Regions from separate parts of the Micropepsis pineolensis genome, predicted to be linked through region 2. Evidence: riboswitches for the same ligand, from Rfam matches in the RefSeq annotation. Region 2 holds a riboswitch; the other holds the start of a gene.
What was found. Region 2 has a riboswitch for cobalamin ahead of metE (5-methyltetrahydropteroyltriglutamate--homocysteine S-methyltransferase). Riboswitches for the same ligand answer to the same signal wherever they lie in the genome.

Region 1 (4,211 bases), 1.4 Mb from region 2:
ACCCATGACCGGTTTCCACAATATTTGCCGATCAGCCCCCGGCGTGTATGCCCGGCGGAGCTGACCAGCTTTGATGGGCGATTAGAGCGACGGCTGGTCATATGCGATCGGCCCGTCGCTCTGTTTTTTTGTTTGATCGCGCCTTTGCGCGCAAACTGTCTATACTTTTGCGCTCGTTGCCTTAGAGCCGCGCGCGCACGCCGATGCTGGCACCCAGACCTTCTACGCCGTAATCGGTCACCGCCTGAGTGCGGTCATTGAACAGATTTTCAATACGGCCGTAGATCTGCCAGTGCGCGTCGATATTGTAATCGGCGAACAAATCAACCTTCTCCTTGGCACCCAGCTTGGTGGTTTCACTGGCGGCATTAAAGCGCTGACCGAGATAGTTCATCGCCACGCCGAGGCCGAGTTCTTCGGTGGCCTGCCAGCGCAGATTGGCGTTGGCCAGATAATGCGGACGACGGGCCAGATCAAGGCCGGTGTCGCGGTCGGTGGCGTTCATATAGGTGTAGTTGGCCGACAGCGTCAGCGTATCGGTCAGGTGGGTGTCCACCGCCGCTTCAATGCCATTGGCCTTGGTACGGTCGATATTGACGTAATAGCCATACTGTTGCAGCCGCTGCGAGCAACCGGGGGCATCAGACGCGCTGTAGCAGTTCTGCCAGTCAATCTGATTGCTGGTATGACGCCAGAAGTAGGTCAGCGAGGCGTGCAGCCGGCCATCGAAGAAATTCTTGTCGGCGCCGATTTCCCACGTGCGGGCGGATTCGGGTTTCAGGGCATCAATCGGGTTGGAATAGGCCGAATAGAGCTGATAGAGCGTCGGCGATTTAAATCCGTCGCCGTAATTGGCATGCAGGGTGGCATCGAGCTCCGGAATCTGCCAGGCCGCCGCGACCTTGACCGAGGTGTGGCTGCCGAACTCGTCATCATTGTCGGTGCGCGCACCTACGGTCAGCGTCAGCTGGTCGAACAGAGTCTTCTGCAGTTGGCCATAGCCCGACGTGGTGCGCTTGTGCCCGGCGATATGATCGGCGGCGGCATAAGACGAGAAGGTATCATTATCGAGATAGGTTGTTTCGCTTTCGGCCCCGAAGGACAGCTCGGTGCTGTCGTCGATCTTGGCCACGCCCTGATATTCAACGCGGAACGCCCCACCGTCATAGGCATAGTTGTGGTGGATGGTGTCGTAAGCGGAATCAAAGAAATCGCGCTTGGACGAGGACGCGATCAGCGCCAGCCGGTTGGTCAGAATGCCATCCAGCGCCGTCTGGTTGATGCCGACATAGCCGCTGTAGAGGCTGTGGGTTTCATAGGTGGCAGAGTCAGCCAGATTGTAGCTCGCGTCGTAGCCATCGTCATACTTGGTGTGGGCGTGATCGTAATAGCCGATGACATCAACGCTGATCGTATCACTCAGGTGGGTGCGGGTGTTGATATTGAGCGACTGGTTGGCCGTGCCGTCCGCTTCGTGCTGGCCAGCCGCGGCTGAAATGCCCTTGGTGGCATAATCATTGGCCGCGACACCGAATTCCGTGGCCCCGGCAGTCCCATTTGCCGCCACATTGACGCGCCAGCTATCAAAGGTGCCAGCTTCCGCACTGGCGGTCAGGGCGGTGTCGCCACCGCGCTTGGTGATGATGTTGATGACACCGGCCATGGCATTGCTGCCATACAGGGTCGAGTTGGCGCCGCGCATAACTTCGATGCGGTCGATATTGTTGAGGAACAGATCGCCATAATTGGCACTGCCCGACGAGTCACTGGGGTCGTTGAGACGGATTCCGTCGATCAGTGTCAGGGTCTGGCCGCTGTCTGCACCGCGCAAATAGACCGTAGTGGTCTGCCCCGCGCCACCGGTGCGGTTGATGCTGAGGCCGGGCACGTCGCTCAAGGCGTCGGTCAGGCTGACACTCTGGCGGGCGTCGAGATCGGCGGCATCAATGACCGTGACCGTGGTGCCGGTTTTGGCCAGCGGCTGGGTCGTGCGGGTGGCAGAAACCACCACGGTCTCAACCTCCTGTGCGGCCGCTGGGGCCATGCAGGTGCCAAACGCGGCGATCAGCGCGGTGGTGGTGCCAAGCAGGATTGTCGTTAAACGGGATGTAGGCATAAAATTTCTCCTGGAATAGATCCCAAGAGCCGGTGGCGGTTCAGCCTGATCCTTCGAATGGCCAGAATGTTCCGCGGCAGCGACTCATACACGTTGTCGCCGCGACGGATAGAACCGCTAATTTCCGGCACACCCCGGCCGAAAACTGGACGACGACGCAAGGCAGGTCTCCTGGCTAGCCGGCTGCGAACGAGAGCACCAGCCTTCCCAAAGCGCATATGGCTTCAGTGGCGTGTTGGCGTCTCTTGCCGACGACAGTTGCGGGGGCAGCCACGTTTGATGTGCGTGTTCCCAAAACCTTACGTCTGATGGCTGTCTACAAAGCCGAAAGCGGCGGTACCGTCAACGTTTAAGCCGTTGCCTGTGCACGATTTCAGGCATCTGTTGCCCCCGCGGCAACAAGCGTGGATAATGGCCCTTGTGCCATTAAGGAATAGCTGCGGGCCATGATGCATGGCAAAATATGGTCTCGGGCGGCGGCGGATGCCGCGCTGACCCGGCCGGGGTCCTGTTTTGAGATCGAGACCGTTCAGCAGGGTAATCGCGCCTTGCGGGTGTGGAAATGTGCGCCCGCCACGGTGCCAGCCTTGCTGGCGCGGGCGGAACGTTTCGGCGCGCGGGAATTTCTGATTTATGATGCGACGAGGGTCACCTACGACGCATTTCTTCGCGCAGTTCAGGCGTTGGCTGCCGACCTCAAAGCCCATGGGGTGGTCCCCGGCCAGCGCGTCGGGTTGGCCATGCGCAATCTGCCCGAATGGCCGGTGGCGTTTTTTGCCATCCTGCAGACCGGGGCGCTGGTCGTGCCGCTTAATGCCTGGTGGACCGAGGCCGAACTGGCGGCGGCGCTGGCCGATAGTGGGGCTGAGTTTGCCATTGTCGATGACACACGGCTCGGTCGCCTGCCTGCGCAGCCTGGTCTGGATCATGTCTGGGTGTGCGGCGCATCGCGAGGGGGGGCAGGCGTCAGCCAGCTGGAAGCGGTGATCGGTCCGGCGGGCCGCTGGCATATGCTGCCACGGCACCCACAGGTGCCGCCACCGCTGGAACCCGACAGCGCTGCGGCCATCTTCTACACCTCGGGCACGGCATCGCGGCCGCGCGGGGTGCTGTGCAGCCAGAGTAACCTGCTCGATACGATTATGGCGATGGCCTATACGCTGGCTCGCACCCGTCTTTGCGAAGGCGGGGCGCTGCCGGATGCCGATTTCCTGTGTCAGCCCCAGCGCAGCATGCTGCTAACGGTGCCACTGTTCCATGTCATAGGGGCCTGCGCCGTGATGATTCCGGCGCTGCATAGCGGGGCGCGGCTGGTGCTGATGCCCAAATGGGATACCGAAGCAGCCTTCGCGCTGATCGAAGCCGAGCGCGTCAGCCATTTATGGGGTGTGCCGGCGATTGCCCGCGCCATGCTCGATCATCCGGCGCGCCAGAGTTATGACCTGACATCGTTGCGGCTGATCAGTTATGGCGGGGCACCGTTTGCCCCGGCGCTGGCGGGCGAGATTGCCCGGGTCTTCGCCCCTGCGGTGCCCGGCAGTGGCTGGGGCATGACCGAGACTGCTTCGCTTTGTATTGGTCATTCGGGTCGCGAATATCTTGACCATCCGGCCTCCTGCGGTTTGCCGCCGCCGACCTGCGCGATCAAGGTGACCGATGCGGCGGGCCACGTGCTGCCGTCGGATACGGTGGGCGAGCTGTGGGCCTATGGGCCGAACGTCGCCATGGGCTATTGGCAGCGGCCAGAGGAAAGTGCCGTAACCTTTGTCGATGGCTGGGTCCGCACCGGCGATCTGGCCCGCATTGATGCCGAAGGTTTCTGCACCATTGTTGGGCGCACCAAGGACATGCTGATTCGCGGCGGCGAAAATATCTTCTGCGGCGAGGTTGAAGCTGTGCTCGCCAGCCATCCGGCGGTGCGTGAGGCGGCTTTGCTTGCGCTGCCCGACCCGAAGCTGGGCGAGGTACCCGCTGCCGTGGTGGTGCTGCGCCAGGGGGCGTCTGCCAGTGCCGGGTTGCTGAAAGCCTATGCGGCGGAACGGCTGGCAGCCTTCAAGGTGCCTGTAAAAATCGTGTTTTCATCCGGGCTGCCCCG
Region 2 (4,211 bases):
CAACCGTGGCTTTGGTGCCGTTGGCGGCGTTAAGGTGCCGGTGGTTGGTCGCATTTCGATGGATCTGGTTATCTTCGATGTGACCGATCTTACCGTGCCCCCCCACGCCGGGATGGACGCGGAACTGTTTGGCGATGTTGTATCGCTGGAAGAACTGGCCGGTGCGTCCGGCACGATTTCGTACGAGATTTTGACACAGGTTTCACCCCGCGCCGCGCGCGTCTATCAGGAGGCCGCATGAACGTCTTTGCCGCCATCGGGAAAATCACGCTTGGCTTTTTGCAGGAGATCGGTCGGCTGTGCATGTTCACCGCCACCGCGGTGATCAGCATCGTGCGACCGCCGATCTATTGGTCGTTGCTGTTCAAACAGTTCATGCGCGTCGGCTATTTCTCGCTGCCGGTGGTTGGGCTGACGGCCTTCTTCACCGGCGGTGCGCTGGCCTTACAGATTTATATCGGCACCGCCCGTTATGGTGCCGAAGTCTACATGCCGGTGGTGGTGCTGATCGGCATCACGCGCGAGCTGGGGCCGGTGATCGCCGGTCTGATGGTGGCGGGGCGCGTTGCGGCGGCCATCGCTGCCGAGCTTGGCACCATGCGGGTGACCGAACAGATTGATGCGCTGACCACGTTGGCCACCAACCCGATGAAATATCTGGTGGTGCCGCGTCTGGTGGCGGCGGTGATCGCCATGCCGCTTCTGGTGGCGGTGGCAGATGCCATCGGCATTTTCGGTGGTTACGTCGTCTCTACCAGCAGTCTGGATTTCACCGGTACGATCTATTTGCAGCACACCATCAATGCCCTCGATTTCAAGGATGTCGCTTCCGGCCTGATCAAGGCGGCGGTGTTCGGTTTTCTCATCGCGCTGATGGGGTGCTATCACGGCTTCCATTCCAAGGGCGGGGCGCAGGGCGTCGGCAGCGCCACCACCAGTGCGGTGGTGTCGGCGTCGATCCTGATTTTGGCTTCCAACTACATCCTGACCAACATCCTGTTCTAAGAGATCGCCATGGCAAAAATCGAACTCAAGGGCGTGAAAAAACGCTTCGGATCCAAGGTGGTTCTGGATGGCGTCGATCTGACCATCGAGCAGGGGGAATCTCTGGTCGTCATCGGTGGCTCGGGCACCGGCAAATCGGTGACGATCAAATGCGTTCTGGGCATTCTGCGCCCCGACGAAGGCGAGATCTTTGTGGATGGCGAGCCGGTGACGCGCCTGCGTGGCCGGGCCCGCGAAGCCTATTTGCGTAAATTTGGCATGCTGTTTCAAAACGCTGCCTTGTTCGACAGTCTGCCGGTCTGGGAAAATGTCGCCTTTGGTCTGATCCAGGGCCATGGCATGGGCCGTAAAAAGGCGAAGGACATCGCCATTGAAACCCTGGCCAAGGTCGGGCTGACGGCGGATGTTGGTGCACTGTCGCCGTCGGAACTGTCGGGCGGCATGCAAAAACGCGTCGGGCTGGCGCGTGCCATTGCCACCAAGCCCGAGATCATCTTCTTTGACGAGCCGACCACGGGCCTCGACCCCATCATGTCGGACGTCATCAACAATCTGATCGTCGATATGGTCAAGGATGTCGGGGCCACTGCGCTGTCGATCACCCATGACATGGTCAGCGCCCGCAAAATCGCCGACCGCATCGCCATGCTCTACAAGGGCAAGATCGTCTGGGCGGGGCCGACGGTCGAAATTGATACTGCCGACAACCCCTATGTCGATCAGTTTATCCATGGTCGCAAGGATGGCCCGATCCAGATGGAAGTGCGCGGGTAAAAACATAATGGATATGCAGACATAAAGATTTCTTTATGTCTTTATTGACACCCATTGAGCCCGCCGATAGTGTCGGTGGGCTTAAGGTTCTTTTGGGCGTGCTTTTTGCTCAAAAGCTAAGAGGGAAGCCGGTGCAAGACCGGCGCTGCCCCCGCAACTGTCAGCGGTGAGCGACTGTTCAAAAGCCACTGGGGTATCCCTGGGAAGGCGGGCAGCCGTGACGACCCGCAAAGCCAGGAGACCTGCCTTACAGCAACAGATCGTCCACGGGCGGGGTGTCCCGGCGGGTTGCGCATGGTGTGCGTGCCGTGAACCGGTACGTCTTGCGCCCGCTTGGCCTTTGCTCCAACCATTTTGGAGTATTGCCGATGTCTTTGTTAGCTGTTGCAAGTCTGGGGGGGCCATCGATCGGCCCCAGACGCGAGCTGAAATTTGCGCTGGAAAGTTACTGGGCCGGAAAAACGGATGCCGAAGCGCTGCTCAAAACCGCTGCCGGTCTTCGTGCCGCGTCCTGGGCGCAGCAACAGGCGGTGGGGGTTGAAATTCTGCCCAGTAATGATTTCTCGCTCTATGATTCCATGCTTGATACCGCGGTCATGGTCGGTGCGGTTCCGGCCCGTTATGGCTGGCAGGGTGGGGCGGTGCCACTCGACACCTATTTTGCCATGGCGCGCGGCACCCATGGCCGGGCGCAGGATGTTGCGGCGCTGGAAATGACCAAATGGTTCGACACCAATTATCACTACATGGTGCCGGAATTTACTGCCGATCAGTCCTTCACGCTGTCCACCTTAAAGCCGGTCGAGGAATATCTCGAAGCCTGTGCGCTGGGGTACAATACGCGCCCGGTGCTGATCGGGCCGGTGAGTTTTCTGCGCCTTGGCAAATGCAGTGGTGCCGATACGCTCAGCCTGTTGCCGCGGCTGCTACCGGTTTATGGCGAGTTGCTACAGCGTCTGGCCAAGGCCGGGGCGAAATGGGTCCAGATCGACGAGCCGGTGCTGGCCACCGATCTGGATGCCGGGGCGCTGGCGGCGCTGGTGCAAAGCTATGCGGCGCTGAGCCATGCCGCCCCCGGTCTGAAAATTCTGCTGGCGAGTTATTTTGGCGATTTCGGCACGGCACTGGATACGGTGGTGCATTTGCCGGTGGCGGGTTTGCATCTTGATCTGGTGCGCGGCCACGAACAGCTGGGCGAAGTGCTGGCCAAAGCGCCCAGGGATCGGGTGCTGTCGCTGGGGGTGATCGACGGGCGCAATATCTGGCGCGCCGATCTGGAAAAGCTGATCTTCGGCTTAAAGCCGGTGCTGGCCGCCTGGGCACCGGAACAGTTGCAACTGGCACCGTCCTGCTCGCTTAAGCATGTGCCGATTGATGTGACGGTGGAAACCGAACTGGCCGAAGATGTCAAAAGTTGGCTGTCTTTTGCCGTGCAGAAAATGGGCGAGCTGGCCAGCTTGCACACCGCGCTCACGGCGGGGGAAAGTGCGGTGGCGGACAAGCTGGCGGCGGCATCGGCTGCGCTGGCGGCACGGCGGCTTTCCGCCACGGTGCACCGCGCGGATGTGGCCGCGCGCATGGCCCATGTCACCCCGGCGATGGCAACGCGCAACAGCCCCTTTGCCGACCGCATTGCCCGGCAGCAGGCGCATCTGAAACTGCCGGCGTTTCCGACCACCACCATCGGCTCGTTCCCGCAAACCGACGAAGTGCGTGCGGCGCGTGCCGCGCATGCCAAGGGAAATGTCAGCGATGCCGATTATGTCGATTTCTTACGGGCAGAAACCGCATTGGCGATCCGCTGGCAGGAGGAGGTTGGTCTTGATGTGCTGGTGCATGGCGAATTTGAACGCAACGACATGGTGCAGTATTTCGGCGAACAGCTCGACGGTTATGCCTTCACCAAACATGGCTGGGTGCAAAGCTATGGCTCGCGTTATGTTCGCCCGCCGGTGATCTATGGTGACGTCGCACGGCCCCGGCCAATGACGGTGGCGTGGGCGCGCTATGCGCAATCGCTGACCGAAAAACCGGTCAAGGGCATGCTGACCGGGCCGGTGACCATGCTGCAATGGTCGTTCGTGCGCGATGATCTGCCCAGATCTGCGGTGTGCCGCCAGATTGCGCTGGCGCTGCGTGACGAGGTGACCGATCTGGAAGCGGCGGGCATCCGCGTCATCCAGATTGACGAGCCGGCGTTACGCGAAGGGCTGCCGCTGCGCTGCGATGACTGGCAGGGCTATCTCAATTGGGCGGTCGAGGCCTTCCGGCTGGCATCCTCGGGCGTGGCGGACGAAACCCAGATCCACACCCATATGTGTTATGCCGAATTTAACGACATTATCGCCGCCATCGGTGCGCTGGATGCCGATGTGATTTCGATTGAGACGGCGCGCTCGCAAATGGAGCTGTTGTCGGCCTTTGCCGAATAT

Region 1: linked by a shared signal. The riboswitch ahead of ACZ5RI_RS00090 (TonB-dependent receptor plug domain-containing protein) and the one ahead of metE (5-methyltetrahydropteroyltriglutamate--homocysteine S-methyltransferase) in region 2 are both predicted to bind cobalamin.

Annotation. Positions count from the first base shown of each region.
Region 1 covers NZ_AP042408.1:24,212-28,422, reverse strand. The annotation lists gene ACZ5RI_RS00095 (CheR family methyltransferase) at 1-64, shown strand, start outside; gene ACZ5RI_RS00090 (TonB-dependent receptor plug domain-containing protein) at 182-2,116, opposite strand; cobalamin riboswitch at 2,261-2,433, opposite strand; gene ACZ5RI_RS00085 (class I adenylate-forming enzyme family protein) at 2,563-4,211, shown strand, end outside.
Region 2 covers NZ_AP042408.1:2,083,288-2,087,498, forward strand. The annotation lists gene alr (alanine racemase) at 1-241, shown strand, start outside; gene ACZ5RI_RS09270 (MlaE family ABC transporter permease) at 238-1,005, shown strand; gene ACZ5RI_RS09275 (ABC transporter ATP-binding protein) at 1,015-1,779, shown strand; cobalamin riboswitch at 1,847-2,043, shown strand; gene metE (5-methyltetrahydropteroyltriglutamate--homocysteine S-methyltransferase) at 2,148-4,211, shown strand, end outside.